Regions from separate parts of the Aeribacillus sp. SP014 genome, predicted to be linked through region 2. Evidence: riboswitches for the same ligand, from Rfam matches in the RefSeq annotation. Region 2 holds a riboswitch; each other region holds the start of a gene.
What was found. A riboswitch is a leader RNA that binds a small molecule or an ion and turns the genes downstream of it on or off. The one in region 2 is predicted to bind cobalamin.
Positions count from the first base shown of each region.

Region 1: linked by a shared signal. The riboswitch ahead of metE (5-methyltetrahydropteroyltriglutamate--homocysteine S-methyltransferase) and the one ahead of ACVIJU_RS07140 (ABC transporter substrate-binding protein) in region 2 are both predicted to bind cobalamin.
Region 3: linked by a shared signal. The riboswitch ahead of ACVIJU_RS06085 (ribonucleoside-diphosphate reductase subunit alpha) and the one ahead of ACVIJU_RS07140 (ABC transporter substrate-binding protein) in region 2 are both predicted to bind cobalamin.

Region 1 is NZ_JBSRXI010000001.1:505,064-515,876, forward strand. It holds gene ACVIJU_RS02605 (basic amino acid ABC transporter substrate-binding protein) at 1-745, opposite strand, end outside; gene thiM (hydroxyethylthiazole kinase) at 1,167-1,973, shown strand; gene thiE (thiamine phosphate synthase) at 1,990-2,640, shown strand; gene metE (5-methyltetrahydropteroyltriglutamate--homocysteine S-methyltransferase) at 2,840-5,137, opposite strand; cobalamin riboswitch at 5,278-5,477, opposite strand; gene nfsA (oxygen-insensitive NADPH nitroreductase) at 5,873-6,622, shown strand; gene qoxA (cytochrome aa3 quinol oxidase subunit II) at 7,110-7,970, shown strand; gene qoxB (cytochrome aa3 quinol oxidase subunit I) at 8,101-10,041, shown strand; gene qoxC (cytochrome aa3 quinol oxidase subunit III) at 10,043-10,657, shown strand; gene qoxD (cytochrome aa3 quinol oxidase subunit IV) at 10,659-10,813, shown strand, end outside.
Region 2 is NZ_JBSRXI010000001.1:1,433,669-1,444,481, reverse strand. It holds gene ACVIJU_RS07150 (adenosylcobinamide amidohydrolase) at 1-934, opposite strand, end outside; gene ACVIJU_RS07145 (FecCD family ABC transporter permease) at 936-1,997, opposite strand; gene ACVIJU_RS07140 (ABC transporter substrate-binding protein) at 1,960-2,934, opposite strand; cobalamin riboswitch at 3,046-3,224, opposite strand; gene ACVIJU_RS07135 (N-acetylmuramoyl-L-alanine amidase) at 3,420-4,865, shown strand; gene ACVIJU_RS07130 (DUF1540 domain-containing protein) at 4,965-5,123, opposite strand; gene ACVIJU_RS07125 (cell wall hydrolase) at 5,349-5,930, opposite strand; gene ACVIJU_RS07120 (FAD-dependent oxidoreductase) at 6,235-6,798, opposite strand; gene ACVIJU_RS07115 (polysaccharide deacetylase family protein) at 7,796-9,187, shown strand; gene ACVIJU_RS07110 (universal stress protein) at 9,892-10,308, opposite strand; gene ACVIJU_RS07105 (DUF420 domain-containing protein) at 10,479-10,813, shown strand, end outside.
Region 3 is NZ_JBSRXI010000001.1:1,218,636-1,229,448, reverse strand. It holds gene ACVIJU_RS06120 (globin-coupled sensor protein) at 680-1,969, shown strand; gene ACVIJU_RS06115 (ABC transporter ATP-binding protein) at 2,343-3,047, opposite strand; gene ACVIJU_RS06110 (ABC transporter ATP-binding protein) at 3,040-3,795, opposite strand; gene ACVIJU_RS06105 (branched-chain amino acid ABC transporter permease) at 3,792-4,784, opposite strand; gene ACVIJU_RS06100 (branched-chain amino acid ABC transporter permease) at 4,785-5,645, opposite strand; gene ACVIJU_RS06095 (ABC transporter substrate-binding protein) at 5,735-6,946, opposite strand; gene ACVIJU_RS06090 (Hsp20/alpha crystallin family protein) at 7,465-7,905, shown strand; cobalamin riboswitch at 8,039-8,217, shown strand; gene ACVIJU_RS06085 (ribonucleoside-diphosphate reductase subunit alpha) at 8,354-10,618, shown strand; partial or broken gene ACVIJU_RS06080 (ribonucleotide-diphosphate reductase subunit beta) at 10,631-10,813, shown strand, end outside.

The DNA of each region.
Region 1 (10,813 bases), 930 kb from region 2:
TTTCAAACAGTGTATTGATCGCTTTGTCAAGTTCTGGTTTTAATTTGCTTCCTTTCGCGAACATTAGACCGTAAAACTCCGAATCGAAATTTTCCGGATCTTTAATTGCTTTCAATTTTTTGTCCGGATTATTTTTAATATATTCGTTGACAACCGCGTTATCGGCCACAACTGCGTCTGCGCCTCCGTTCAGAAGTTCCATGATCGCGAGGACGTTGTCTTCAAATTTTTTAACCGTTCCATCGCCGGCAAGTATTTTTTCAGCGGCTGTCTGACCGGTTGTTCCGTTTTGGACAGCAACTTTTTTGCCTTTCAGATCAAGCGCATTTTGAATATCGCTGTCTTCAGGAACTAAAATCATAAGAGTTGATTCAAAATACGGAACAGAAAAATCGTATGTTTGCTTTCTGTCTTCAGTAATGGACACAGAGGAAGCTGCCAAGTCAGCTTGTTTTCTTTGAACTTCAGCAAACATTGGATCCCATCCGGTATGTTTAATGTCTACTTTATAACCGGCCTCTTTAGCCACAGCGTTTATGAAATCAATATCAAAGCCGACAACTTTACCTTTGTCGATATATTCAAACGGAGCGTATGCTGCGTTTGTAACAACCTTTAACGTTTCTTTCTTCTCACTGCTTTCTCCTTTATCGCCTTCAGAACCTCCTGCACCGCATGCTGAAAGTATAAGCATTAGGCTTGTGAAAACAGCAAGTGCAATTATTTTGCTAAAATATTTTTTCATAAGTACCTCCTTATAAATGAATCAAAGAATGAAATTCGTTTCGACATTTACTGGTCTATTATAAATGAAAGATGTATATTCTTTCAATAACATGCATATTGATTCGAAATGATTGTTTTATTTGAAATTATATCATAAAAAGTGTCATGTTAAAATGAACAATTGCAGGCGGATAAAGAGCAAATTTTTCATGAAGAAGACGAAAATTTGGATTGTAAATAAAAAGAGAGTATAATGATTGGCAGAAATTATCATAAAAAAGCAGGTGCAGAACTTTTGGCATCAACCTGAAAATACAAATTCTTCTGTCTTATCGTTCAAATTTGTTGGGGAATTACGGAATTTGTTGGAATAATTTCCAATACATGATGCGCTTTGCAGATTGGACAAGATGCTTTAGCTTTCTAGAAGGAGTGAGAAAATGAATAAAGAACAATTGATTTTGGCGCTAGAAAAGGTTCGCGCCCAAAATCCTCTCGTCCACAACATTACGAATGTCGTCGTCACCAACTTTACAGCAAACGGTCTGCTGGCGATCGGCGCTTCTCCGGTTATGGCGTATGCAAAGGAAGAGGTTGCGGATATGGCGAAAATATCCGGCGCGCTCGTTTTAAATATTGGCACATTATCTCCTGAAGTAATCGAAGCAATGATTATTGCAGGAAAATCAGCGAATGAACACGGGGTTCCAGTCATTTTAGATCCTGTCGGTGCGGGAGCCACCCCTTACCGGACGGAAGCTGTTTGGGAAATATTAAAGGAGGTTCGCATCTCAGTTATTCGCGGGAATGCACCTGAGATTGCCAATGTGATAGGTGAAAAGCTTGCAATGAAAGGGGTGGATGCGGCGGATTCAGCTGCTGATCCTGTTTCGCTGGCCAAAAAAGCGGCCGAAGAGCTGAATACAGTTGCAGTCATTACCGGAAAAGAAGACGTGGCAACGGATGGGAAGACAACGTATTTGATTCAAAACGGCCATCCAATTTTAACAAAAGTTACCGGAACAGGCTGTTTATTGACTTCCATTATCGGTGCTTTTTCAGCCGTTGAAAAGGACTCTCTTGCTGCTTCAGTAGCCAGCCTCGTCACTTATGGGGTCGCTGCAGAAATCGCATTTGATTTAACGGAAGAAAAAGGTCCTGGAAGCTTTCAAATCGAATTATTGAACCAGCTGGCAAAGGTGACGGGAGACGAGTTGCTGAAAAAAGGGTCTTTTATAAAAAAATAAAGCAAAGGTGATAAACATGGCGCGAGTGTCGGCAAATAAAATGCGGGAGCTGCTAAAGGTGTATTTTATTATGGGCAGTGTAAACTGCAAAAGGAAGCCTGCTGATGTGCTTGAAGAGGCGATTGCAGGCGGAATTACGCTTTTTCAATACCGTGAAAAAGGTGCGTGGGCTTTAACAGGCGAAGAAAAATGGCGGCTTGGAAAAGAGCTGCAGGCTATTTGCCAAAAACATCACATTCCGTTTATTGTCAACGATGACGTTGATCTGGCTATTGAACTAGATGCAGACGGCGTTCATATCGGGCAAGAGGATGAACCGGCTGATCTTGTCCGGAAAAAAATCGGTGACAAAATTTTAGGCGTTTCTGCACATACAATTGAAGAGGCGCAAAAGGCGGTTGTCCAAGGCGCTGATTATATCGGTGTGGGGCCAATTTTTTCTACAAACACGAAAGAGGATGCAAAAAAGCCACAAGGTCCAAAATTGATTGAAAGCATGCGCAAACAAGGGATCGACATCCCTATTGTCGGAATTGGCGGGATCAACATCGCCAACGCCGGTCAGGTGATCGCTAGCGGAGCAGACGGCATCTCCGTCATTTCTGCCATTTGTCTAGCGGATGATGTTAAGGAAAGTGCAGCTCAACTGAAGAAAGCAACGATGTGAAACATTTTTTTCAATAAGATTTTGTGGATATAAAATATTTACATATAGGTTCGGCTTTTGAAAGTCGGCGAAAGGGGAGTTCTTTTATAAACGTAAAAAAGGAGCGGCAAGGCTCCTTTTTTAAATGAAAGTATAGAAACTGACATTTCTGCCGGTTTTATCGGGATTTGACTGCTGAGAGAATCGGGCCATACTTTTCTTAAATTTGTGCAGCAGTTATTTTTTCTCGATAGGTTTTCGCAGCTTCGACCATGACTTTTAAAGCACTAATCGTTTCATCCACTGATCTTGTTTTTAGCCCGCAGTCAGGGTTAACCCAAAACTGGCGCACGTCAAGCACTGCTAAGGCGCGGTCGATATTTTTTGCCATTTCTTCAACGGATGGAATTCGCGGGCTGTGAATGTCATATACGCCTAAGCCAATCTCTCTTTTATATTGATACGTTTCAAAAGCATGAACAAGCTCTCCATGGCTTCGGGAAGATTCAATAGAAATGACATCCGCATCAAGGTCATCAATTGCCTCCATGATATCCTCAAATTGCGAATAGCACATATGAGTATGGATTTGTGTTTCCGGGCGAACAGAGCTGGTGGCGAGCTTGAAGGCTTCAGCAGCTCCTTCGATATATTCTTTTTGTTTTGATTGTTTCAGAGGCAATCCTTCACGTAATGCAGGCTCATCAACTTGAATCATGCCTATTCCATTTTTCTCTAAAGCTAGCACTTCTTCGCGAATGGCAAGGGCGAGCTGGCGAAGAACGCTTATACGGTCGATGTCATTGCGCACAAATGACCAGTTTAGGATCGTGACAGGTCCTGTCAGCATCCCTTTAACAGGCTTGCTTGTCAGTGATTGTGCATATACGCTTTCTTTTACGGTCATCGGCTGATCAAATGCTACATCTCCGTAAATAATCGGCGGTCTCACGCATCGTGACCCGTATGATTGCACCCAGCCGTTATTTGTAACAGCAATTCCATTTAATTTTTCCCCGAAAAATTCGACCATATCGGTCCGTTCAAATTCCCCATGGACGAATACGTCTAAACCGAGCTGTTCTTGAATGTCAATCCATTTTTTTATTTCATTATTGATGACCGATTCATACTGCTCGTTTGTATATTCGCCTTTCCGCCATTTTAAGCGGATTTGCCGGATTTCTTTCGTCTGCGGAAAGCTTCCGATCGTAGTAGTCGGTAAAATCGGCAGATTCCATCTTTTTTTATGCAGTTTTTGCCGTTCGGTATAATCCAAGCGTTTCGTTGGATATGCTCCGATATTTTTGCTGGCCTCTTGAACCTTCTCATTTGTCCGAAAGGAAGAATGGATAAAATCCGTATAAGAGCGGTCATATTGTTTTAAATCATCGATCGTTCTTTTCCCTTTTGCATATTGAGCGAGTTCATTTACTTCATCCAATTTTTCATCAGCAAAGGAAAGAGCATTTTTCAATATGGACGGCAAGCTCTGTTCGTTTTGAACTGTAACAGGTACATGAAGCAAGCTGCATGAAGGCTGAATGATCAATCTATCAATATCTACATATTGCGCAAGATCATCGATTTCCTTAGCTTTTGATACTAAGGATGCTTTCCAAATGTTGCGGCCGTCGATCAAACCAGCTGCGAGAATTTTGTCTTTCGGAAAGCCGAGCGTTTTGATGTTCGACAGATTGACGCCATGATCATGTACAAAGTCCAGGCCAATTGCAGCGACAGGAAGAGACACGATTTCTTGATAATGGGTTATACTTTCAAAGTATGTTTGCAAAATGATATTTAACGAAGGAAGCGCTTTGTGGAAAGCATCGTATACCTCTTTAAACAAAGGAATCGATGAATCATCTAGCTCCTGTACAAGAATCGGCTCATCAATTTGCACCCATTTCGCACCGGCCTGAGCAAGTTCCGTCAACAATTGGACGTAAACAGGAATTAAAGCAGACAAATGTTTATGAAAATCGTGTTGATCGTATTGTTTTGCCAGCTTTAAAAAAGTAATTGGACCTAGCAAAACCGGTTTTGCTTCAATATTCAGCTCGTTTTTCGCTTCCTGAAAAAGTTCAAGCAGACGGTTCTTTACTAACGCCGGCGTTTTATTTTCAAGCTCCGGAACAATATAATGGTAGTTTGTGTTGAACCATTTGGTCATTTCCATTGCTTCTGCTTCATCAGAGCCTCTAGCCATTGCAAAATATGTTTTTAATGAAGTCGGCTCCATATGCTGGAATCTAGAAGGAATATACCCAAACATAAATGCAGTATCGAGGACATGGTCATATAATGAAAAATCTCCTACAGGAATCAGGTCTATTCCTTTTTCCTTCTGTTTTTTCAGATTGAGAAGACGTATATCTTTTAATGTTTCCTCCAAGCTGCTTTCTGAAATGTTTCCGTTCCAAAATGATTCCAGCGCTCTTTTCCATTCTCTTCTTTCACCAATTCTTGGATAGCCAAGATTTGAACTAATTAATGTCAATATTGACACCCCCATTTGATTTGTATCTCAACACATAATAAAAAAACCCTCTTTTTACGCGTAAAAGAGGGAATTGTGGACTCTAACTCGTGTTGAGATACATGTAGGGCTTAAATCTCAACATGGCTTCATCACTCCTCCCTATGACGCGTAGGTGGCAGTGCATACAACAGGCAGGTCTCCTGACTTAGGATCATCGCTTTCGATCCTCCTTCCCATTTCAAACATTGAAACAGTGGATGTTGGCCGAAAGCTCCCCATCACAGTGGCGCGACCGTGTTGGAATTTCACCAATCTTCCCTTTTAAGCGCATATTGCTGATGAAATATGACGCACCTGCTGCTTGGAACACTATATGAAACTATAATTATCAGAATAGATGATTTTTTTTGTTTTTTCAATCCCTATTTTTTAGGTTCAGAAAAGTGCTGCCCTATTTTGGGAAATCAATGGACAGAAGCAGGAATTCACATACAAATTGTGTGTTTAGAGGGTCGTTTTTAAAATTTAATTTTTCTAATAACGTAAATTCGAAAAATTTTGTTGTTTACAATACAGGATCGTTGCAGTGAATAGTTTGAGATACGATGGTAAAATTAGGTGCTTGGAGCCTTCACTGAAAAAGGAGCTATAAAAAACGTATTTTTCAATACGAATCATTTGAAAGAGCAGTATTTTCATGTTAATACTTGGATTGGAAGAAGTGTGATTTTTCAAAAAATAAGTGGGATTATAGAAAGGATGATTATGTTGAACGACATTATCAAAACCATTTTAAATCACCGTTCAGTTCGTCATTTTGAGGATCGGCCTTTGACAGATGAGCAAATCCGATTAATTGTCGAATGCGCCCAAGCCGCTTCAACTTCAAGTTACATGCAAGCCTATTCCATTATCGGGGTGAAAAATATACAAACGAAAAAAAAGCTCGCTGAACTGGCAGGAAACCAAGCTTACGTAGAGAAGAGCGGACATTTATTTATTTTTTGCGCTGATTTGCACCGTCATGAAGTCATTGGTGAAATGGAAGGCAAAAATGTAGAAGATTCATTGAGGAGCACTGAAAAATTTATGGTAGCTCTCATTGATGCTGCACTGGCCGCTCAAAATGCTGCGTTAGCGGCTGAGTCAATGGGACTCGGCATTTGCTACATCGGAGGCATCCGCAATAATTTAGAAGAAGTATCGAGGCTGTTGAAAATTCCAAACAAGGTCATCCCTCTTTTTGCATTAACTGTCGGCTACCCTGCAAAAAAAACGGCGAAAAAACCAAGAATACCTTTTGAGCATATTTATCATGAGGAAGAATATAAGCAAGATCAAGAAGCATATGTGCGCGAGCTTGAACAATATAATGAAATAGTATCCAATTATTATGATCAGCGAACAAACGGGATTCGCAAAGATACTTGGACTGGTCAAATGGCTCGCATGCTTTCGAATCCGACAAGAATGTACATGAAGCAATTTGTTCAGAAAAAAGGATTGAATTTAAACTAAAGCTTCAGCTCCTATCTCGATTTTATGAAGATAGGAGCTTTATTTTTGAACAGAAAATTGTATGTAAGTCATTTATCCGAACTCTTCCTTTCAGCATGAATTTGTTTATTTTTCCCCTGACTCGGCTGCTAACTCATTTTGCTTATTTCCTCACTTGGCAAATTTAGAATGATACATCGGTTCAAGAAAACAGATGAAAACGTCATTTTTCAGCTTCTTCATGTACATCCCTCGAAAATACATTCCCATCAGCTTTTATTTGGAAAATATAGAGAAGATTCCCTGAAAAAACGGAATTTCTCTATATTGTGTCAGATTCGTGGCAAAAATTTTACAAAAAATTTATCGTTTCTTGACTGTTTTTTGAATTAAAGTTTATTTCGATAAAAATGTGATAAAGTTCATTTACAACTCAATTATTTTTTGAATCGATTAAGTCGGTTTTTTATGAAAATTTAAAACATTTCTGATTTGAGAGGGATCGAAAATGCCGGCACAACAACAAAAATGGTTGAACTTGTTTATGAAGGTTTTACCACTGTCATTGCTTTTTTTGTTGACAGGTTGCAGTGAACGCTTTGTTTTATTAAATCCGAAAGGACCTGTTGCAGAGGTTCAAAAGGATTTAATCCTTTGGTCAATTTGGTTTATGCTGTTTATTATTGTTGTCATCTTTGTGCTGTTTGCCATTATTTTATGGAAATACAGGGAGAGACCAGAAAATCTTGATTATGAGCCTCCTGACCAGCACGGAAATACACTTCTGGAAATCATTTGGACAGCTATTCCTGTGTTGATTGTCATTGCATTGGCGATACCAACGATTAAGGCGACTTTTGAGCTTGAAAAACCGCCGAAGGAATCTAGAGGGGTTGAACCAATTGTAATTCATGCGACAGCAGCCGATTGGAAATGGATTTTCAGCTATCCGGAGGAAAATATTGAAACAGTCAATTATGTCAACATTCCAAAAGATGTTCCAGTTGAATTTAAATTGACAGCTGTCGGCGGGATGAGCGCTTTATGGATTCCAGAGCTGGGCGGACAAAAATATAATATGGCTGGAATGGGAATGACTCTTTATTTGCAGGCTGATCATGTCGGTACGTTTAAAGGGCGGAATTCAAATTTTACAGGAGAAGGATTTGCCCATCAAACATTTGATGTGAACGCAATGGAAAAAGAAGATTTTTATAAATGGGTGAAAGAAACACAAGCATCAGCTCCATTGCTGACGAAAAAACAATTTAACGAAATCATCCAAGTCGGAGTTTTAAAAGATAAATTGACTTTTTTTCTGGAACACATTTGGCGTGGGTTGATTTTGCGAAACCAGGTGAGCATTTAGACAATATCCCTGCAAAAGAAAAGCACGGTACCATAAAATTGGAGGAAGTTGAATCTGATCATCATGATAATCGTGAACATGAAAGCCATCAGCACGAAGGACATTAATCGGAAGGAAGGAGGAACGTGCTGTGAAATGGGATGAATTTTTCGTTACCGGCGAACCCCTTATATATATGGCGGATGCAGCTATTGTATTAACAATTATTGGTATCGTTTTTGTGTTAACCTATTTTAAAAAATGGAAATGGCTGTGGAAAGAGTGGCTAACGACTGTTGACCATAAAAAAATAGGGATTATGTATATTATTTCCGCCGTATTAATGCTATTCCGAGGGGGCGTAGACGCACTTTTAATGCGCGCCCAATTGACAGTGCCAAATAATACGTTTTTAGATTCACAGCATTATAATGAAATTTTCACTACACATGGAACCATTATGATTTTATTTATGGCAATGCCGTTCATATTCGGGATCATGAACATTGCAGTTCCTCTCCAAATTGGAGCTAGAGATGTGGCGTTCCCGTATTTGAATGCACTCAGCTTCTGGACGTTTTTCTTTGGCGCCTTGCTGTTCAACATTTCATTTGTGATCGGCGGCTCACCGGATGCAGGGTGGACGGCATACATGCCTCTTGCTGGAAATGAACTCAGCCCGGGGCCGGGCCAAAATTATTATTTATTAGGATTGCAAATTTCAGGGATCGGTTCATTAATCTCCGGTATTAATTTCATTGTAACGATTCTAAAAATGAGAGCTCCTGGAATGACTTTAATGCGCATGCCGATGTTTACATGGGCAACACTTATTACGTCTATATTGGTTGTTTTCGCTTTTCCGGTATTGACGGTTGCTTTAGCATTAATGACGTTGGACAGAATATTTGGCACTCACTTTTTTACGCTTTCAGGCGATGGAGTGCCAATGCATTGGGCGAACCTGTTCTGGATTTGGGGGCACCCGGAAGTGTATATTGCCATTTTGCCAGCGTTTGGGGTTTTTTCAGAAGTTGTCTCAACGTTTGCAAGAAAACGTCTTTTCGGTTATACAGCCATGGTTTGGTCCATGGTGGCGATTTCTGTATTAAGTATGCTCGTTTGGGTGCACCACTTTTTCACAATGGGTTCAGGAGCCCCGGTTAATGCATTTTTCTCTGTATCGACGATGGCGATAGCCATACCGACAGGGGTAAAAATCTTTAACTGGCTCTTCACTTTATATAAAGGTCGAATCAAATTCACATCTGCGATGCTATGGTCTTTGGCGTTTATTCCAACTTTCGTCATCGGCGGGGTTACAGGTGTGATGCTTTCGATGGCTGCGGCCGATTACCAATATCATAATACGTATTTCCTTGTAGCCCATTTCCATAATACGTTAATTTGCGGTACGGTCTTTGCTGTCTTTGCAGCGCTTCATTATTGGTATCCGAAAATGTTTGGCGTCATTTTAAATGAAAAGCTCGGCAAAATTACGTTCTGGTTTTTCGTCCTTGGCTTTAATGTATGTTTCTTGCCGCAATATGTTTTAGGATTTATGGGCATGCCAAGAAGAATTTACACATATCCGGCAGATGCCGGCTGGACGGAATTAAACGTCATTTCGACTATTGGCGCAGTTATGATGGGAATCGGCTTTATCTTCCTGTGTATTAATGTTGTGTACACGTACTTTAAAGGTGAGCGTGACCTCACGGGAGATCCTTGGGATGGCCGGACGCTGGAATGGTCTATTCCGTCGCCTGCACCGCATTACAACTTTGCCGTAACACCGCAGGTAAAAGGTCTTGACGCTTGGTGGATGATGAAGAAGGAACGGAAAGAAGGAAAAGAAGAAGAGGAGCCGGAATATAAACCAATCCATATGCCATCAAATTCGGGGCGGCCTTTCATCATGTCGATCTTCTTCTTTATAGCCGGCTTCGGTTTAGTTTTCGAATGGATGCCGGTTGCGATCATCGGATTGATCGGCGTTATCATCTGCATGATTTTGCGCTCTTTTGAATATGATGATGGATACTATGTGCCGGTCGAAGAAATTAAACAGACGGAAGCAGGGAGGGAGTAACATGTCGGAAATTGCTCCAAAACAATCGAATCTTCCACTTGAGTATTCAACGAAACAAAATCAATTAAATATTTTAGGTTTTTGGATTTTTCTCGGGGCAGAGCTTGCCCTGTTTGCCACCCTCTTTGCTACGTATCTTGTGCTCGTCTCCAGAACAGCGGGCGGACCAGGTCCCGAGGAATTGTATGAATTGAAAACAGTTTTGATTGAAACTTTTCTTCTGCTTACAAGCAGCTTCACTTGTGGTCTTGCCGTTTATGAAATGCGAAGAGGCAAGCAAGCCGGTATGATCGGCTGGCTGATTGTTACGATATTGTTGGGAATCGGTTTTTTGTACTTTGAAATAGAAGAGTTCATTTTGTATGCTGTTCATGAAGGTGCAACAATGCAAACAAGCGCGTTCCTTTCATCCTTCTTCGCTCTTGTTGGAACGCACGGGCTTCATGTCACGATCGGGATATTTTGGATTTTGATTATCATTTTGCAGGTGCTGAAAAGAGGCCTTAACGCGGATACGGCAAGAAAAGTGTTTATTTCAAGTCTATATTGGCATTTCCTTGATGTCGTTTGGATTTTCCTCTTCACACTCGTCTATTTGACAGGGATGGTGAGTTAACTTGGCACAAAACGAAAAAGGATTTCCTTGGAAGCATGTCTTCGGGTTTTTGTTGTCCATAATATTGACGTTATTGGCGGTGTGGATTACATTTTCAACCGATCTGCCGACAAATACGATTATTACATTAATTGTCGTTTTAGCATTTTGCCAAGC
Region 2 (10,813 bases):
TATCGACATGACGGTTGACAAAAGTGCTGTGCCAGCCAAATCCTCCGCCAATAATGGCAGATGAAAGGGTTTTGAGCGGCGATGCCGCTTTTAAATAGATGAGTTCCTTCGTCTGAACAATGTCCCTTTTTGTCACTTTATATGTTTCTTCCTGTTTCTGTTCGGGTATAAGCAGCATTTGCGGGCGGGCAAGCTCCGGATGTGATTGTTTGACAATCGAAACACCATACACCTGTTCAATCGTTTTTTCGTTCATCACGACAGATGGATTATCAACGGCAACCGCTTTTCCATCTTTTAATAACAGCAGTTTGTCACAATAAAGGCTTGCTAAATTCAAATCATGAAAAATTGAGACAACCGTTAATCCATTTGATTGTGTCCAATTTTTCAACTGATCAAGCATGATTTTTTGATGGGAAATATCAAGATGGTTCGTGGGTTCATCTAATAAAAGCAAAACGGGGTTTTGTGCAAGAGCCTGCGCTAAAAAAACCCTCTGTTTTTCCCCGCCGCTTAATTCATTGATCGCTTTATTTTTTAAGTGGGAAATATTCGTCTGCTCCATGGTCTTTTGGATGATTTGTTCATCTTCTCCCGTCAACCGCTTGAAGAAACCCGTTTGAAAAGGATAACGGCCGAGCGCCACTGTCTCCCAAACGGTATAATCAAACATTTGCGTTGGGATTTGCGGCAATGAAGCGATGTTTTGCGCCAATTTTTTCGGAGAATAAGCAGAAAGAGGTTTGCCGGCAAGCTCGATCGTGCCGCTTTTAACCGGAAGAATCCCGCTGATCATTTTTAATAGTGTCGTCTTTCCACTCCCGTTTGGCCCCAAAATGCCAAATATTTCCCCTTTTTTTACTGAGAAGGAAAGGTTTTCGATAATCTTTCGCTCTTGATAGCCTCCCGAAATGTTCTTGACTTGCAGCATGTTACCCTCTTCTTTCCATTCTTTGTTTCATTAAAATAAAGGCAAAGCTGGGAGCGCCGATTAAAGCCGTGATCACACCGATCGGAAGTTCTGTCGGCGACACGATCGTTCTTGAAACGAGATCCGCCAAAATTAAAAAAGCGGCGCCAAAAATGGCGGACAGAGGGAGAAGATGGCGATAATCACTTCCCCAAAGCAGCCTGTTTACATGCGGGATGACAAGACCGACAAACCCAATCGTTCCGCTGATGGCAACGGCCGCACCGGCTAAACAAGAGGATGATGCTAAAATAAACAGCTTTCTCCTTTTTACATGGACCCCAAGCTGCTTCGCCTTTTCTTCGCCAAAGGACAGAGCGTTTAATTCTGTTCCGTTTACAAAAATCAAAATGGACCCGATTAAAAAAAACGGCAAAAGCATCAAAACGTATCCCCAGCCGCGCATCGCAACGCTTCCTAACAGCCAGTTGACAATTTGTCGCAATTCTTCTCCTGTCAGGGCAATCATCAACGAAATGAAAGCACTTAAAAAGGAACTTAAAATAATTCCGGTCAGCACAATGGTTTCAATCCTCATCGTTTTTTCAATGAAATTGGCGAACAAAATCACAGCCAAAATCGTTAAAAAACCCGTAAAAATGCTGACAACCGGCAAAGTGAATGAGCCGAAAAAAGGAATTTGAATGCCGAAAAAAAGAACAAGTACAGCACCTAAAGAAGAACCTGATGAAACACCGAGCGTATAAGGATCTGCCAAAGGGTTTTGCAAAAGCCCTTGATAACAAGCCCCCGCCATTGCAAGCGAGGCTCCGACAAGTCCGGCTAAAACGACACGAGGAAGTCGAATATCAAGCACAATGCTTTTCATGCTTTCATCAATGTCCGGCGCCAAACCAGTATGAAACAGTTGATTGAAAATTATTTGGAAAATATCCTTAAACGTGATGTGAAACGTTCCGATAGAAATTCCTAAAAAGACGGAAAAAATAAGAAAACAAGCGGTCGCCGTATAGGCGACCACATGTTTATTTTTTGTAGACATCCGGATAAATTGCTTTCGCAAGTTCTTCTACTCCTTCAACCAATCTTGGGCCTGGGCGGCTCACCAAGTCGGAATGCACATCGTAAACCCGTTTATTTTTCACCGCTGATACATTTTCCCATCCTTTGCGTGCCAACACCTGGTCAACAGCTTTATCGACGTAATAGCCGTATGTCGTCACAATGACGTCTGGGTTCAGTTTTACAACGGCTTCTTCCGTCATTTGCGGCCAGCCTTCTTGATCGCCCGCTGCATTTTTTGCTCCAATGATCGTTAGCATTTCATCCATAAACGTTCCTTTTCCAGTCGTATAGATTTGTGGTGCGGGATTCACTTCGACAAAAACAGACACTTTTTGATCATCCGGAATCGTTTTTCCTTTTTCTTGAATATCCGCCAGTTTCGTTTTCATCTCAGCCACAATATCTTCGGCTTTGTCACTTGTCCCTGTAATTTTGCCGATTGTCTGGATGGAGTCATACACTTTATCAAATGATTGGGCATCTTCGACTACAAAAACATTTATTCCCGCATCTTTCAGCTGCTTCAGCCCTTCCTGCGAGTTATGGGCGCTGGAAGCATGCGCTAAAACAAGATCCGGTTTTAAAGAAATAATTTTTTCAACATTAAATTCCATCCCGCCAACCTTTTCTTTGTTTTGAACATCTTCCGGATAGTTGTCATTATCACTTACACCGACAATTTGTTCACCCAACCCTAAAGCATAGGCAATTTCAGTATTGCTTGGAATTAGCGAAACAATCCGCTCCGGTTTTTCGTTTACCGTCACCTCATTTCCTAAACCGTCCTTGACCTTCACCGGAAATTGTGAAGCCGTCTCTTCCGTCTTTTGATTGCTTTTGTTTTCAGACGGCTCTGATGTATTTTGTTGGCCGCATCCAGCCGCAATTCCAAATAGAAGTAATAAGGCTAAAAATAGTGCAGATAGTTTTTTCATCATTTTCCTCCTCCAATAAAAAAACATCTTCTTTTTTTGATAAGAAGATGTCTGAAAACAAGCATATCGCTTTGTTCTGTTTTCAAACACCTCCCTATCCTCGTAGGGTTTTTAGGCGTGTTCAAACAGGCAGGTCTCCTGGCTCATGGTCATCGCTCCCTGAACCTTCCCGTAGACACAGTGGCATTTTCAGGTTGCTCCCATTCACAGTGGCGGGACCGCGTTGGATTTTCACCAAACTTCCCTTTTAAGCGGACAAAAGTGTCCGCACCTGTTTGCTTTTGAATGAAATTGTCGACGAATGTAATTATACATCATTCAAATCCGTTCTGGTAGAAAAAATGTGAAAATGCTATGTCAAGTTTTATATTGGACTTTTTATAAGGTTTTCAATTCAACCGTGTTGATTTGAACCGATTGCCGTAAAAATGAATAAAATTTTAATGGATGGGTAATTGATTTTAGGAACGAAGGAGGATCCATAAGTGACAGTCGTTCTTTTAGACCCAGGCCACGGTGGAAGTGATCCTGGTGCAACATTTAGAAGCTATGAAGAAGAAGACTTTACGCTGACTATTGCCTTAATAGCCAGAGACCATTTGCTAGAAAACTTTCAAGTAGATGTCGTGATGACACGAACGAACGATCGCACTGTCAGTTTAGAAGAAAGAACGAGTTTGGCAAACAGACTAAATGTCGATTTTTTCTGCTCCATCCATGTCAATTCAGGGGGCGGAACAGGATTTGAAAGCTATATTTACAACCGCGGTGCATCTAATAAAACGATTCAATACCGTTCCATCATTCATAATCATATTATGAGCGTAATCGGGCCAAAATATAACGTACAGGACCGCGGAAAAAAAAGCGCCAATTTTTTTGTGTTGAGAGAAACGAAAATGCCCGCGGTTCTTTTGGAAACATTATTTATCGATAATCCTAACGATATCAAATTGTTAACCTCTTCTGCTTTTATAAGTGATTTTGCCGCCAGTGTGGCGGAAGGAATAGGAAAAGCCCTTAATTTAAAGAGAAAGGCAAGCACAACAAAAAAGCCGTCGACAAAACCGTCGGCTCCTGTTTCAAACAACACGCTTTACAAAGTGATTGCCGGTTCCTTCAAAGAGCGTAAAAATGCAGAACAACGCGTAAAGGAACTGAAAGGAAAAAACGTGGACAGTTTTATTTCACCTGCTAATGTTAACGGCACAAGTTTTTACCGTGTTCAAGCAGGGGCTTTTCAACATTTGGAAAATGCGAAGGAGCAGCTGGCAAAACTTGTGCAGCTGGGCTATAAAGATGCTTTTATTTTAACTCCCGAAGAGCAGCGTGCAAATCCGCCAAGGCAAAATCAACTAGCCAGCTTGCTGTCTACATCAGAGCCGCAAGCATCCGCCACAGAAGACATTTCTATTTTAGGAGAACCGCTTTTATCGGGAACATTGTTGGATCAGTTCGTAAAAAATACGAATCCAGATGCACCTCAACTGGGTGATTTATATATCCAATTAAGCAAACTATACGGAATACGCGGTGATATCGCTTACGCACAAGCCATTCATGAGACGAACTATTTTCGCTTCACCGGGGTTGTCGACCGCAGCCAAAACAATTTTGCCGGAATTGGAGCGACAGGCCCGAATGTCCGAGGAGCAAGCTTCTCCACATCAAGAGAAGGAGTTCTCGCTCATTTGCAGCACTTGTTTGCTTATGCGACAACAAAGCCTCTTCCAGGTGATGAGCCGCTTGTAGATCCAAGATTTCATTATGTGAAGCGCGGATCAGCTACCACTTGGAAAGAATTAAATGGAAAGTGGGCAGTTCCTGGAGATCGTTACGGAGAAATGATTTTATCGATTTACCGTTCCAACCTTCAATTCGCTGTTCAACAGCTTTCCTCCATGATTGCGGAATTAAACAAACATGTATGATCATTTTTTTTGGTCCATTTTCCAATTAACGTGAATAAAATTGAAAATCATTATCAATAATAAAAGAGAGCCGAAATGGAATTCGGCCCTCTCCATTATTTAGAAAGTTTCCGGTTCAAATGTTTTGCAATCCGTTTCCTTTTGATCTTTGGCGGTTTTCCCCGAATGGCTGACAACATAAATGGAATCAGCTGAACATCTATTTCCATCCGCCCAATATTTACAGTTGTTTACTTCACATAAAACGTCTTGTGCCATCGCATGTCACCTCCCAATTATAGAATTGCCATCGGAAGGTGTTTTGATACGACACAAATAGTTTTTGACAATGACAATTTTTTAAAAATATGCATCACATGGCAAAAAAGTATGACGGGATGAAAAATATTTTAATCCAGCGTCCTTGCTTGATTCGATTTTTTTCATAAGGAACGGTTGTGCTGGAATAAAAAATAAGGAAGCTGCTGATAAGCAGCAGCTTCCTTATTTCGCAAAGACGTGATCGCCTATCACAATTGTTGTGTTTTTAGTTCGAACCCATTGGTCGTCCGTCTTTTTCGGATTATAAAAATACAGGGAGCCTTGACCTAAACCGTGGAATGCCAAAGCTTCATTTACTGCTCTTTTGGATTCCTCACTTGCAGGCTTGTTAATCTCTCCATTTGCTACAGGAGTAAATTGGCGATCTTGATAAATAACCTCTGTAATTGTATCAGGATATAAAGGGCTGTCTACGCGATTTAGTACAACAGTGGCAACCGCAACTTTTCCTTCGTATGGTTCTCCTTTTGCTTCTGCTTCTACTAATCTAGCCAATAAATCTTTTTCACTTGCTGAGATAGTTGGCGGAATAGTCAACTCTTCTCCAACATATAGTTCATCAGTTGTTTTATTGTTAACGGATTTTAGTTTTTGAACTGAAACCCCGTATTTTAGACCAATTTTCCAGAGTGTATCTCCTTCTTTCACCGAATAGGCAGCGCTTGCCTCACTTCCTTGTCCGGTGAAAACAATGGCAGCAAGAGCAATAAATGAGGAGAAGATGAATTTTTTTATTTTCTTCATAAATCCTACCTCCTTTTTTTCGCTCTCTATTACCCTAACATCTTCTAATCTAGAATTCATTAAAAAATCTTTTCATATTATTCATAAATATTCCAGCAAAGGTTCGGCGTTTACATATGTCTTTTGGAAACATTTTGCTGAATACACTGTACTTTGTTCTTTTAGAAACTCCCTGCACAAGAGATATTTTTCCATAACAATTTCCCATTGGTATAAAGTTTTACATATTTTGGACTTACACCTATATTCGAGTTTTAAATCATAAAAAAAGACAAGACAAATGAATGTCCTGTCTTTTTTGAAATTAATTTTTCAATATATCATGATCGACGTACCGTTCGCCATTCAGCTCGCTGATGACATTGATGGCCACTTTTGCACCGTCACCTGCGGTAATGATTGTATGTACACTTACGCCAGCAGCTGTACCTGCTGCCCAAATTCCGTCAATATTTGTTTTTCCATTTGAATCCACATCGAATATTGTTTTGATGCGAGGCTCTGTTCCGTCTTTTGTTTTTAATCCAATTTTCTCGGCTAAATCCGTCAATACTCCTGTCGCTAAAATGACATGCTTCGCTTCATACGAACCGCCATCGGTTTTGACGACGTGTCCATCCTGTTTTGTTTCAATTGTTTCCACTTGCTCGTTTTTTATTTCTGCTCCAAACTTTTCCGCCTGTTTTTTCCCAATATCGATTAAATCAGGACCTGTAATTTCTAAAACACCATAGTGGTTTTCGATCCATGCCCTTTTCGTCATTGATTTATCGTGATCTAAAACTAATGTTTTCTTTCCAGCCTTCGCCGTAAACAACGCAGCACTTGCCCCCGCAGGACCGGCACCAACAATAATCACATCGGACATCTTAACTCCTCCTTTGCAAAAAATGTTTATAATTTCATTGTAAGCGCAATCGAAAAAAAATGTAAAGAAACTTGCTTACCAATTCTGAAAATTAAAAAATTCATATATAATCTCCCTTCTCCAGCTGAACATAAAACCTTTTGTAGGCTGGAGTCCCGAAGTAAAAACCGCTTATCCCCAACTGATCTATTTTCAGAATACAGTAAAAAACGCTATTAAAATTCGCTATGCGGCTTCCGACACCCCAATGTGCAATGTTCCACAATACTGCTACATAAGTCCGCCGGAGGAAGAAAAACATGAAAGTCAGTATATGACACTCCTTTGGCGATTGACATTACAAACGATACTTAGTCGTAATCCATATTATGCAAATTCAGGTGAATTTTCTCAGCAGACTGAACCATATATTAAAGAAAGAGCGTCTAAATATATTAGTTGGAAACTTCTAGAATGGAATAAATCATCATTTACTTGAAAAAAATAGGGAAGCTTTCGTTTAGCAACAAAAAATTTATTTATGAAATGAACATTACAACGGCTCTGCTAGCAGCAAATCGACCATTCAACATCTTGAATATTTGATAAATATTTTACGCATTCTCTCGGCTTCTTTATTCACCGCTAGATCGTCACGAAACAGGTTGAGATAAAGGTTTCGAACGACAACTAACATTTAAAATAGATCCATACCTCTTTACGAAGCTTTCAAAAAAGATTGGTGAAGCGCATATCCAAACCGAAGCAAGAATGAAATGACAAGAAGATAAGAATCATCAAGTATATGAATCAAGCTCAAGAAAACGGACTGAAACAATATATTTATGATGATATTTCGAATTTCACAAGGATCGTAGAAATGGATGGATATAAAAGCCAATTTTAAAAAAATTTATTAAAAATGGAAAACGGCTTTGACATCTTTTCATCCTGATAGTACTCTATATTCGTTGACATTTTACATACGGCATTTATTTAAAGAAGGCAGTGAACATTAGTGAAATCGTTTGTATGGAAAATAAGCGGCATCGTTTTCATTTCGATCATTTTCATTTTTTTAATGTCTTTTTATTACAAAACATTAAGGGTACAGTCTGTCCCAGCAAATGGAAGCAAACAAATAGAAAAATCGCAATATGATGGAGTTGACTTAATTTCAGATATTGAGGATAAAAAAGAATTCCATTCCGCCATACACTATCCGAGATTTCAAAGCAGCAAACTGAATGCATCCATCCAGTCTTACGTCAAAGAAGAGAAAAGACGGTTTCACGAACAAATTCAATCCCAAAAATGGCGCTTGTTTAAAGATCCGTCGAATTTTTCTCTGACTTTTCGCCTCTATCCGGTCACAGACAGCGTCTATTCTTTTGTTTTTACTTCGGAAAGCCATTCAGATGGGGAAAAAGAAAGTAAAGACTTTAAAATCTTCATAGTCGATTTGGCAGCAGAACGTTTTATAAACAGCCAAGACATTCTTGAAATCGATGAAAAAACAAAAGAAAAGCTGCATGTTCAATTGACGGACCAGTTTCTTCAATCAAAAAAATATAAAAAAAGCTTTAGCAAAAAGAAGCTTAACAAGTGGCTCAATCACCCATATAACGATTTTTCCAATATTTATTTGACAAACAAATTCATTGTTTTCAAGTTTCATAGCAATGAAGTAACAGAAGGTGCTGAAAGTCCTGAAATTTCCATTCCTTTAACGAAAGGAAAAGAGTTATTGACAGAGGAGTGGCGAAAGCGATTACGGATGGAAGAAAACAAACCAAAAAAAGCAGAACCATTGCCGAAAAAACCTCCCATCCAAAAAGACGAGCCGATCAAAAGCAAAAAAATAGTTGCTCTAACATTTGATGACGGACCTCACCCAAAATATACAACAGAAATTTTGGATTTATTAAAATCGTATCATGCAAAAGCCACTTTTTTTGTGATTGGTCAAAGAGTTAATTTTTATCCTAATATTGTAAAAAGAATAGGTTCGGAAGGACATGAAATTTGCAACCACAGCTTTAGCCATAAAGATTTTACAACTTTAAAAAAAGAGAAAATACTTGAAGAAATAAATATGACCGATCAAGAAATTTTCAAGGCATCGGGCTTAAAAGCGAATTGCGTCCGCCCTCCATATGGGGCTGTTAATCAAAAGGTCAGATCAGCTATTGAAAAGCCTATCATTCTATGGACTGTAGATACATTAGATTGGAAAACGGATGACCCAAAAAAAGTACTTAAAATCGTTCAAGCCAAGACAAAAAACGGTTCCATCATTTTAATGCACGATATTCATTCATCCACAGTAGAGGCATTGAAGCTAATCTTGCCATATTTAAAACAACAAGGTTATGAGTTTGTAACTGTATCAGAGATATCAAAAAAATGAAATCCTCGTCACATGCAGTTGGCGACCGAAATATAACATGTATACAATGCCTATTCTTATAGTGTTGAATGCGATCCGATTCCCAAATCTATGGAAACGTTCAACAGAAATTTTGAAAGCTGAAACGTTTGATGCCTATTTTAATGAAAAAAATGATCTGTCCTGCTAAAGAAGCTTTGCAGTGGAAATGTGTGAAAAGGAAAAGGGATTTTAAAGCGATTCCCATAAAAAGATGTTCCAGTATTTTAACGTTTGCACTCATTTTTGGCCATAAAAGCAGGGATCCAAAAAGGTCAGCATTTTGGGTCCCTTTCTTTTGTCAAGTCGTAACAGCTGGTGCCGATTGATGTACACAATAGAGCAATTGATTTGCTTTTCCTTGCAGAAAGTTGATTGCTTATAAACCAGACGTCGTTGCTCTACGTTTTTCATTTAATGCACAAATACGTTTATACTGCTGTTATTCATGGGCAGTGCATGCCGCAAACCGCCTTTCTTGCCACAGCAATTGTAAGTATTCCCAAAACAGCTTCTGCTGTAATTTAAGGCATATTGTAATTCTCTGCAGAGCCCATCCCCTCTTCGTTTCATCCTATCCAGTAATAATCAAAAGCTTTGAACAATTTTTCCCTTTCACTTTATAGCAAACAAAAAAAAGCCCATTTTAGCTCGTATGTAAACTAAAATGGACAAATTTCTTATTTTTATTTAATGATTAAGACTGGACAGTGAGCCTCTTGGGCTACTTTTCGGCTGACGCTTCCCAACAACGTTGCTTTAAGCGCGCCTTTTCCTGCACTTCCCATTACAATGATGGAATAGTCATGTTCTTTTGCATAATCCGTAATAATTGTTGCTGGTTCCCCTTGGAAAATATGTGTTTCATGCGGGACGTTGCTTTCAGTAAGGAATTCAATCGCTGGTTTTAAAATCGCTTCGTTCTCTTCATCAATTAATTTGGAAATATCAACAAAATAATACTGCTCTGTAAATCTTAAATTATTGACATGCAAAATCGTGATTTTTTCAGACCCAACTGTTTTGGCAAGTTTTACAGCATGCTCAAGCGCGCGTGTAGAATGGGCAGATCCATCCATAGGAACTAATATTTTTTTGTACATCCTCATCCCCTCCAAAAGAACTATTTTTTCTTTATTTCCATTTTATCAAAATTTTTCTAGAATTTAAGTAGAGATTTGTCAAAAATTCGATTTTCACCACTTTGTCACTTTTAAATCCATTTTAAAATGATAAAATATACAATGAGAAAATTTATGTTAGGAGGAAAAAAATGGACTCCATTCAAAACTATGAACAGCCTCACAACAAAAAAAATTACACCGGCATTGTTGTGACACTCTCAGTTATTATAAATGCCGTTATTTTACTGTTATTTTTCTCTCCAATCGGATATCGAGGCGAAGTCCATTTTGATTTGACGATTTTCCCAAGACTTAATGCGATTTTTAACAGCTTTACGTTCGTCTTTCTGCTCGCTGCTCTTTATGCAATTAAAAAGAAAAATATAAAAGTACACCGGAACTTTATCATCGCAGCGTTTACAACGACCACCTTATTTTGTATTTCTTATTTAACCTATCATTTTTTGCAATCTGAACCGACCCG
Region 3 (10,813 bases), 220 kb from region 2:
CCCTTCCAATTCAGCTTCCTCTTTCTATTTCTGTTAATTCTATTCCTTCCAAGCTTGATTCCATTAAAGGAAAATCGCCCTCTCTTCAACTTTCAAATCCACTCACGAAGTGTCGTGTTTCCCTGATTTCGTTCGAGCAGCTGTTATAAGCTTTTAAAATCTGATCTTTCTAAAAACAATTACAGTAATAAAAGTCTATAAAAACCTTCGATATCCGTTAGATCATCACATTGAGCTAGACTGCCAAACAATCGAATTAATCTTCAAAAAAAACAAAAAATTATGGTATATGTTTCATGTTTTTGCTAAAGTATCTAAATATTGGGAGAAGGAATAAAAAACTGAAGATCATTTTGTTAAAGAAAGCGCCATCAAGGAAGTCTTGACTGCACGCGCAATTTGTCGATTATAAAAAAATTCTTGATTCATGCCGCCAGCTGCAACATCATCTACAGGCTATTTGCTCAGAATGTGCTTTTCGGCGAATATGAAGTCTTTCTATTGTTTTACACCATCCTAAAATCTTCGCCTTTATAAAACATTGTTCATTTTCGAATATAAAATTTAACGAATTTGAATAAATTTTAAAAATTAATTGAAAAAATTGTTGATCATCTATTTTTAATTGCCGATATATACAATGGACACTAATAATGAATTTTGAAGGGGAAATCAACCAATGTTTAAAAAAAGAAAACAAGTTCCATCAATTTTTGAAAAACAAGTAGATCTTCAACAAGTAAAACTTGAAGTGACTGATGAAAAATATCAAAGACAATTAGCGATGGTTGGCCTGACAAAGGATGATCTTATTTGTACTCTTATATTAAAAGATGCGATTGAAGAAAACATAAAGTTTATTATCGATGCATTTTATGATGCTCTCCATCAAGAACAATTTTTGATTGACATAATTAATAAATACAGCTCGATCGAAAAGCAGAAGGAAAGATTGAAAAAACATGTGCTGCTTATGTTTAGCGGATCCTTGACAGATGAAGATATAACAAGAATGAAGCGGATTGCTGTAGCCCACGTCCGCATTGGATTAGATACGATTTGGTACATGAGTTCATTCCAGCAATTACAGAAATCTATTTTTTCCGTTGTTGCGAAAGCGTGTCCATCGAAGGAAGATTATCATAAAGCGGTGGTCACCATTGCAAAAATGTTAAACTTTGAACAGCAAATTGTGCTGGAAGCATATAATGAGGAGTATTTAAAAAGACGGCAAAAAATCGAAAAGGAAAAACAGGAGCTTCATGAAAACATCGCCCAAACCTCCATTCGTCTCGCTGATCTTATTGAATCAGCCAATTCAGCTATACAAAAAATTAACGAACGATCCAAACAATTTGCCTTAATTGCAGTTGATCGTTTTGAAACAGCGGCATCAACCGAAGCAGAGGTCAGTTCAAGGAGAGAAGACTTGAATTTTCACTCCGGTTTAATGGTCAATATAAAAGAACGGACTGATGATATTGCTTTAAAAATAAAGTCGCTTGAACAAACTTCTGAAAAAATTAATCATGTCGTCTCGATTGTTACTTCTATTGCTGAACAAACTAACTTGCTGGCTTTAAATGCCGCAATTGAATCGGCGCGCGCAGGGGAATACGGGAAAGGATTCGCTGTTGTTGCTAGTGAAGTGAGAAAGCTGGCGGAAGAAACAAAAAATTCCGTGCTTGGCGTTTCCAATTTAATTGAGGAAATCAGAGCGAAAATTAACGATACCGCTTCATCTATTGTGGAAGTAACAGAGCTTACAAGCAATGGTTCGCAAAGAATGAAAGAGATGAACCAATTCTTCGACAATATTTTGTATGCCTTCGACAAAAATAAAGAACAAACTGAAAAGACGAAAAATGAACTCGAAAACTTTGCTGAAATCATTGATGATATAACAAATTTCATTGCGCAAATCAATGAGACTTCAGAACATTTAAAAAAGCTGGCCAATCATATATAAATTCTTGTTTCAGACGCTTGAGCCCCATCATTCCGAACTTAGGAGAGATGGGGTTTTTATTGGTACTGAACCATAAATAGATAGATGAAAAGGAGGGCGGCCGGGAGATGTTTGCTTCATAAATCACCATACCGCCTGTACCGTCGGCAAATCCGCTTGTTGCAAATGTTTTTCCTTCTTTTTCTGGATGAATCACAAAAAGCTGAACAAGTACTTTGGTTCTGTACAAATTTAATAGTACGAGGATCTATAAAAATTGTTTGCGCAGTTCTAACATCGTTATCGTTTTGCTTGGAGATTAAAAAAATAAGGATATATGCTCGTATATTGAACATATATCCTCATATTCTTCCAAATGTTATGTGGTGTTTTTCTATACCCCAAGATATTTATGTTGTATTTCATTATTTTTCATTAATTCATCTGGGCTGCCCTGCCATACAATAGTACCTTTGTTCATAATTAAAATTTCATCTGCTACTTTGCATGCGAGTGATATATTTTGCTCAACCATTAAGATCGAAAGTCCTTCCTGCTTCAGTTTTACAACTATATCGCCGACCTGATCGATAATGACAGGGGCTAATCCTTCCGATGGTTCATCCATTAATAAAAAGCTGGGATTTGTCATCAAAGCTCTTCCGATTGCAAGTATCTGCTGTTGTCCGCCTGATAGCTCAGTACCCATATTTTTTTCTCTTTCTTTTAAAACAGGAAATAATTCATATACCCTTTCCAAATCCCAATTATTATTTCGGTCTATTAAATTTTTACGGGCAGCCATTGTCAAGTTTTCACGAATGGTAAGAGAAGGGAAAATCCGCCTTCCTTGTGGAACGAATCCAATTCCAAGGCACGAAATTTGATGAGGCAACAGGTTATTCAGCTGCCGTTCCTTAAATTGAATTTTTCCCCTCCGCGGTTTAAGCAGCCCGGCAATCGTATGAATCGTTGTTGATTTACCTGCTCCATTTCTCCCAAGAAGAGCAACACATTTCTTGCTTGGAACTGAAAATGAAACGCCTTGAAGAATATGACTCGTTCCGTAGTAAGAATGGACATTTTGAAGCTCAAGCATGAGCTTTTGCACCTCCCCCAAAGTAAATTTTCCTTACTTCTTCATTGTTTCGAACTTCTTCGGGAGTGCCGCTTAATATCACTTCTCCGTGATGAAGAACAGTAATTCTGTCAGCAATGGAAAATACAACATCCATATCATGTTCAATAATTAGTATAGATACCGTCCGAGGAAGCTTTTGAATCATTTCAGCTGTCTGTGCAGTTTCTGCTGGAGACATTCCTGATGTCGGTTCATCCAAAAGCAAGATCTTCGGTTTAGACGCCATCGCTAGCAAAATCTCAAGAAGCCGCTGCTCTCCATAGGAAAGATTGTTCACCTTGACATTTCTGCGTGTAGAAATCTCCCATTGTGCAAGGATTTCATCTGTTTCTTTTTTGAGGTCGATATGCTTTGTCAACGCATGAAACATTTGGTAGCGATATCGTTTCGTTGCTGTTAAAGCAAGATGAAGATTTTCTTCGACTGTCAAATTTCCGAACAAGTTGTTTTTTTGAAACGTTCGCGACATTCCTAAATGAACCAATTTACTGGAAGGCATATTGCTTATTTCTTGCCCTTCCAAAAATATTTTTCCTGAGTCAATTGGCAGGACATTTGTAATACAATTAAAAAGAGTTGTTTTCCCCGCACCGTTAGGGCCGATGATAACATGGCGTTCTCCTGGCTGAACTTCCAATGACACGTTTTGAAGAACTTGTAATGTTTTGAATGATTTGTTTATATTTTCTACTTTTAATATACTCAATTGACTACCTCCTCTTTTTCAACATGCTGCGGAGCGTAATCATCGCTATTTTTTCGTTTTTTATAAAAAATCTTAGATTTCAATAAAGCAAACCAATGGATAATTCCACCTTTGCCAACCAGCACAAGAATCACTAACAGGGCTCCCATTATAATTGGCCACCGTTCTGTGTACGTGCTGATAAAGTTCTGTAAAAAAATGAATAGGCCAGCTCCGATTGCCGGACCAATCAGCGTACCAACTCCTCCAATTATTACCATCATCATAACTTGACCCGAAAACATCCAACTCGATACATCTGGGCTTACAAAAAGGTTGTAAAATCCGTATAAAGATCCTGCAAATCCTGCTAGGGCTCCGGAAAATGTATATGTTAAAAGCTTATAAATGCGTACATCGTACCCCAATGCACTCATTCGTGCTTCGTTTTCCATTATTCCTTTGACAATTTTACCGACTGGAGATTCAACAAAAAATCTAAGCAGTAAATAAACAATAATAAAAGCTGCTGCCATTACGGAATAAATCCCTATAGGACTGACAATTTCGCCAAAACCGAGATTCAAAGGAGCGGAAACTTTCATGCCGTCTGCTCCGCCAGTCCATTGCTTTAATTGCCAAGCCAGAGCAAACAGCAATTGTCCGAAAGCAAGAGTAATCATTAAAAAGTAAAATTTCGAAGTGCGTATAAATATCGCGCCAGTAACCAATGCAAGAAGACCAGATAAGCAGATAGAAAAAAATAGTAACAAGTAGGAATTTGGAATATGCGGTCCGAGAAGTGCCACGGTATAGGCTCCAATTCCGAAAAATCCTGCATGACCTAGTGAAACCATTCCTGCATACCCCATTATTAAACCAAGACTCATGGCAAAAATAGCCATAATGAAGATTTCGGAAACAAGATCTATCCCATACACACTTAAAACGAAGGGCAGAACGAAAGCAATAAGCAGAAATACAATGAAAATTAAAATATTCTTTTTCAACTATGCCACCTCCCTTCCAAATAGCCCTTGAGGACGGATAATTAATACTACAACCATGAGAAGAAATACGATTAGCATTGATAATGAAGGAAACCAAATCTTGCCGAAGGTCTCAATCAATCCGATGAGAATTGCACCAATGAAAGAGCCTTTCCACGAACCTAAGCCGCCGATCACTACAACAATTAATGATGTAACGAGAATGTCTGATTCCATACCTGTATACATCCCGATTAACGGTCCTCCTAATACTCCGCTCAACGCAGCTAGTCCTGCACCGAAAGCAAAAACTCCAGTAAATACGACCCCAACATTTATTCCAAGAGCTGAAACCATTGCCCTGTCATCCACACCTGCACGAATAATCGCGCCGATTCTAGTTTTGCTCTCAAAATACCAAAGAAGCAACGCTAGCAGACAGCCAATTAAAACAACAAACAACCGATAAAAAGGGAAAACCATCGGTCCAATGGAGATCGACGAATCGAGCAAAGCAGGGACAGCCATCGTTTGAGGCTCTGTACCCCAAATCCACTTTGCGGTATCCGCAATAACGAAGGCTAAACCAAATGTGAGCAGCACCTGCTCAAGCTCTTTCCCATAAATTTGCCGAATAAATAATTTTTCAATAATAATCCCGATCACTGCCGTAACAGCAACTGATAGCAATAAAGCAATCCAAAAACTGAATTGTTGATTCATAAAGGTAAAGGCCATATAGGATCCAAGTAAAAATAATGTACCGTGCGCCAAGTTAACAATATTCATAACTCCTAAAATAATCGTCAACCCTGCTGCTATCATAAAATACAGCATCCCATACGCTAATCCCGTTAATAGCTGTACAGAAAATATAGACAATGACAAAACGATCCCCCACTTTCTCAATTTATGAAACGACAAATTGGGACTGGAGAACTTTGCCCCAGATCCCAATCCTGTTACATGGACTAATTTGCAGGAGCTTTTTCAGGCATCGTTACTTTTTCGACTGTCTCCAGTACTTCAGGGACAATTTGATTATCCTTTTTTGTGTTTTTTGCGATGTAGAAATTCTGTATTGGGTTGTTCGTTTTTGGATCAATCGTAATTGGTCCGCGTGGGCTGTCAAAGGAAATCCCTTTAAGGACTTTTATTAAATCCTCTGCATTTGTGCTTCCTGCTTCTTTAATCGCTATATCTATGACTTTTGCGGAGTCATAGCCTCCCACTGAAAAAGTGTTTGGCAGCTTTCCGTATTTTTCCTGATATGCCTCTACAAACTTTTTGTTTTCCTCATTTTCTAGCCAAGGCGAGTACAGTATGCCAGAAATGATTCCTTCTGCTGCTTCACCAGTAGGCTCGAGGATCAGTTGATCGCCAAATTCCATTGGACCTGACAGCGGAATTTTTCCCTTTAAGCCAAAATCATTGTATTGCTGAACAAACCGAATTCCATCGCTGCCTGCCATGAATGTAAAAACTAGTTCAGGCTTTACTTGGGCTACATCAGTAAGATACGTTGCGAAATCATTCGTTCCTAATTTAGGGTATATTTCTTTTACTACCTTACCGCCAGCAGCTTCAAAAGCTTCTTTAAAAGCGGAAACAACTTCCTTTCCTGCAGGGTAGTCGGGTGCAATCGCTACCGCTGTTTTTCCAACATTTTTTGCTAAATATTCTCCAGCACTGCTGCCATTTTGCCAGTTGGAAAATGACAGGCGGTAAATGTAATCGCTTTTTTTGCTCCAGGAAAGATCGTTTCCGGCAGCATTGGCATCAATTAATATAATTTTGTCTTTCTCCACCTCGTCTCTCAATGCGTAAGCGACTGCTGAAGAAATTGGTCCAACAAGTATATCTACTTTTTCATTCTTGACTAATTGGCGATATTTCCTTAAAGCAACTTGCGGGTTTGCTTCATCATCTTCAAATTTTATTTCCACCTTTTTTCCGCCCAACTTGTTATCATTTTCTTCAAGATAAAGGTTAAATCCATTTTTAATGCTTTCCGCAAGCGGAGCGAATGTTCCAGTTGAAGAAAGGATGACGCCAATTTTGATTGTATCTTTTTCACCGCTGGAATTAGACTTGCTATTGCTTACAGCCGATCCTGAACAACCTGATAAAATCAACATTATAGTAATAAAAAGAACACTCCAAAATTTACCTTTTCCCACCATTTTATACCCCCCTAAAAGCATTAGTTAAACGCTTTCATTTTTTGAATTGCAAGGTTATAAAGCTTTTCCCTCCCTTCTTTATATTTTTTAATATTCCAAATTTTTTTATTATTGTTTTTTATATTATTGCTTGCAGATTGTCTTCACAACATCGTTGTTTCAGAATGTGCAACGAAAGAATAATTTTTAAATTTATAAAGTTGTCCAACAGCGGTTTCCAATCATTGTGAATTTATCCAGCTTGATCTGTTAATTCCCAGCATGGCTGCAATTAAGCAGCTTACTTAATTTTCTGCGTATGTAAATTCTTGTTTAATAACAACAATATGCTATCCATTCGTTCACCAAATTTTGCTAGGTTGTGCTTTTAAAAGCAACAAACACGAAACGATTTGGATGCAGCGGACTTATTTATATTTTTATGATTAAAAACAGTAATTTAAACTTTGCTTTATGTATATTTCTCTTCCCAACACAAATAATATTTTCTGTAAAAAAATCAAAGGAGGAACAATCATATGGCTCTCATTCCTTACGATCCTTTTTCTGAGATCAACCAATTTAGACGAAACATGAATCGCGTTTTTTCTGAAAGCTTCCCGCATTTTTTTGAAAACTTTGAGACTATGAATACCCCCCGGCTTGATATTCATGAAACTGCTAATGAAGTAATTGTTACGTGTGATTTGCCCGGCCTTGAAAAAAAGGAAGACGTTGACATTCATCTTGATCGCAACGTTCTTACGATCAGCGGCACAATTCAAAGAAGCAAAGAAGTAAAGGAAGAAGAAATGCATAGACGCGAACGGTTTGTAGGGCGGTTTCACCGCGCTGTTGCATTGCCGGCAAATGTAAAAGAAGAAGAAGTGAGCGCGACATATAAAAATGGCGTTTTGGAAATCCGTATTCCAAAACAAACCGAAAACAACAAAAAGAAAATTGATATTCAGTTTCATTAATTGTTTCGTGAGGTTGCAAAATTTCAATCAGCCTCACTTTTTTATTGCAATTTTCGCCAAGTACGATTATGATGAATATATAACATCAAAAATCTATATATTGTGTAATCAAAAACAATTAAATACTATATATTGAAAACCTAACGACAAAGGTGCTGTTTTCAGCTTAAAAGGGAATCCGGTGAGAATCCGGAACTGTCCCCGCAACTGTGAGTGCTACGAAATGAATAATCCACTGTACGTTTCGTATGGGAAGGATTCAAAGTAGGATGAAGCACGAGTCAGGAGACCTGCCTTTGTCCGAACGTTTCTAATTCTTCGGGGGTTGGGAAGATGAAACGATGGTTTGAATGGAGTAGTTTCGCCTTGTAAACCGCCTCCCTTTTAATCATCGTTTGATCCGCTCAGCTTCCTGGGCGGTTTTTTATTTTGATAAGGAGGATGTTTGATGAATATTACGAAAGCATTAAATCTATACGAGGTTTTTCAAAATCATTTTAACAGGAGCGATTGGGAGCTTTATCTAAGGCAGCTTGAAAAAAAGTTTCCATCCCTTTCCTTTCATGAATACAGCGAGAGAGTGTCGACAACCCTACAATACCAGCAGATTGATGATCTTGAAAAATTTACAAACCTGCTGATTATTGAAGCTTTAGCAAACATTTCGGAAAGTGAGCCGGATTGGACTTTTTTAGCTGCACACGTATTTCTTGAAAAAATTTACTATGAAGCGAGCCAAAACAGAAATTACAACCAACCGGGCTACGGCGATTTTTATTTGTTAATCGAAACATTAACCGATCTTGGAATCTACAGCCCTCTTTTGCTAGAGCATTATTCAAAAGAGGAAATTATGGAGCTGGGAAATGCCATTGATCCTGAGAAGGACAAGCTGTTTACATACATCGGATTAAGGACCCTTTACGACCGGTATTTAGCTAAAGATTTTCATAAACGAACATTTGAGCTTCCACAGGAACGTTTTATGATCATCGCTATGACGTTAATGATCAACGAGCATCCGTCCAAACGTTTGCATCTTGTAAAGGAAGCGTATTGGGCATTGAGCCATTTATATATGACGGTTGCAACACCTACATTGGCTAATGCAGGAAAATCAGTCGGTCAGCTTTCAAGCTGCTTTATTGATACGGTAGACGACAGCCTTCAAGGCATTTATGATTCGAACACTGATATTGCCAATGTTTCTAAAAGCGGCGGAGGCATTGGAGTTTATTTAGGGAAAATCAGAAGCCGCGGAAGCGATATCCGGGGGTTCAAAGGAGTTTCATCAGGTGTCATTCCTTGGATGAAGCAATTAAATAATACGGCAGTGAGCGTCGACCAGCTCGGCCAAAGAAAAGGAGCAATTGCCGTTTATTTGGATGTTTGGCATAAAGATATTTTCGCCTTCCTAGATGCAAAATTAAATAACGGAGACGAACGGCTGCGCACCCATGATTTATTTACAGGTGTATGCATTCCTGACCTATTTATGGAGCAAGTTGAAAAGCGCGGGGACTGGTATTTGTTCGATCCCCACGAAGTTCGCAAAGTCATGGGATTCAGTCTGGAAGATTATTATGATGAAGAAAAAGGTAACGGCAGCTTTCGGGAAAAATATTTTGAGTGCGTGAATCATCCTTCCTTATCTAAAGAAAAAGTGCCTGCGATTGAAATAATGAAACGGATTATGATCAGCCAGCTTGAAACGGGAACGCCTTTTATGTTTTATCGGGATGAAGTGAATCGAAAAAACGCAAACAAGCATGCCGGCATGATTTATTGCAGCAATTTATGCACAGAGATTGCGCAAAATCAAAGTGCTACTACTGTTGAAGAACAATATGTTGAAGATGGAAAAATTGTCATTGTGAAAAAGCCCGGCGATTTCGTCGTCTGCAACCTTTCTTCCATCAACTTGGCACGGGCTGTCCCAGACAACGTTCTGGAACGTTTAATCCCTATTCAAGTGCGGATGCTGGACAACGTTATCGATTTAAATAACATTCCGGTATTACAGGCAAAGCTTACAAATGAAAAATACCGTGCAATCGGCCTTGGAACGTTTGGCATGCATCATTTATTTGCACTAAAGGAAATTACATGGGAAAGCGACGAGGCAGTCCAATTTGTCGACCAATTATATGAAAAAATTGCGTATTTAACCATTCAGTCGAGTATGGAGCTCGCAAAAGAAAAAGGCGCATACCCTCTCTTTAAAGGCTCGGAGTGGGATACAGGGCGATATTTTGAGATCCGCGGTTATACGTCAAAAAAATGGCAGGAATTAAAGGAAAAAGTGCAGACTTTTGGGATTCGCAACAGCTATTTAATGGCGGTCGCACCGAACGCCTCGACCTCCATTATAGCCGGAAGCACAGCAAGCATCGATCCAATTTTCCAAAAAGTTTATTCAGAGGAAAAGAAAGACTACAAAATTCCAGTTACCGTTCCCGACTTAAATGCGAAAACGACTTGGTATTATAAATCCGCTTATTTGATCGACCAAACATGGAGCATTAAACAAAATGCAGTGCGCCAGAAACATATTGACCAGTCCATTTCCTTCAACTTTTACGTCCTAAACACGATTAAAGCGAAAGAATTGCTGGAGCTTCATTTGACAGCTTGGAAATCCGGATTAAAAACAACGTATTATGTCCGTTCGACATCAAGCGACATTTATGAATGTGAATCATGTGCAAGTTAAGGAGGAATTAATATGGAGCAAACATTAACAAAACGAGTTATTATGGATCCTGATGCACCAAACCGTTCAACAGCAATAGTGAACGGAAAATGTTCCAACGTGCTCAATTGGGATGATGTCGCCTACCCGTGGGCATATCCAAAATATAAACGGATGCTCGCAAACTTTTGGACACCTTTTGAAATCAATATGGCT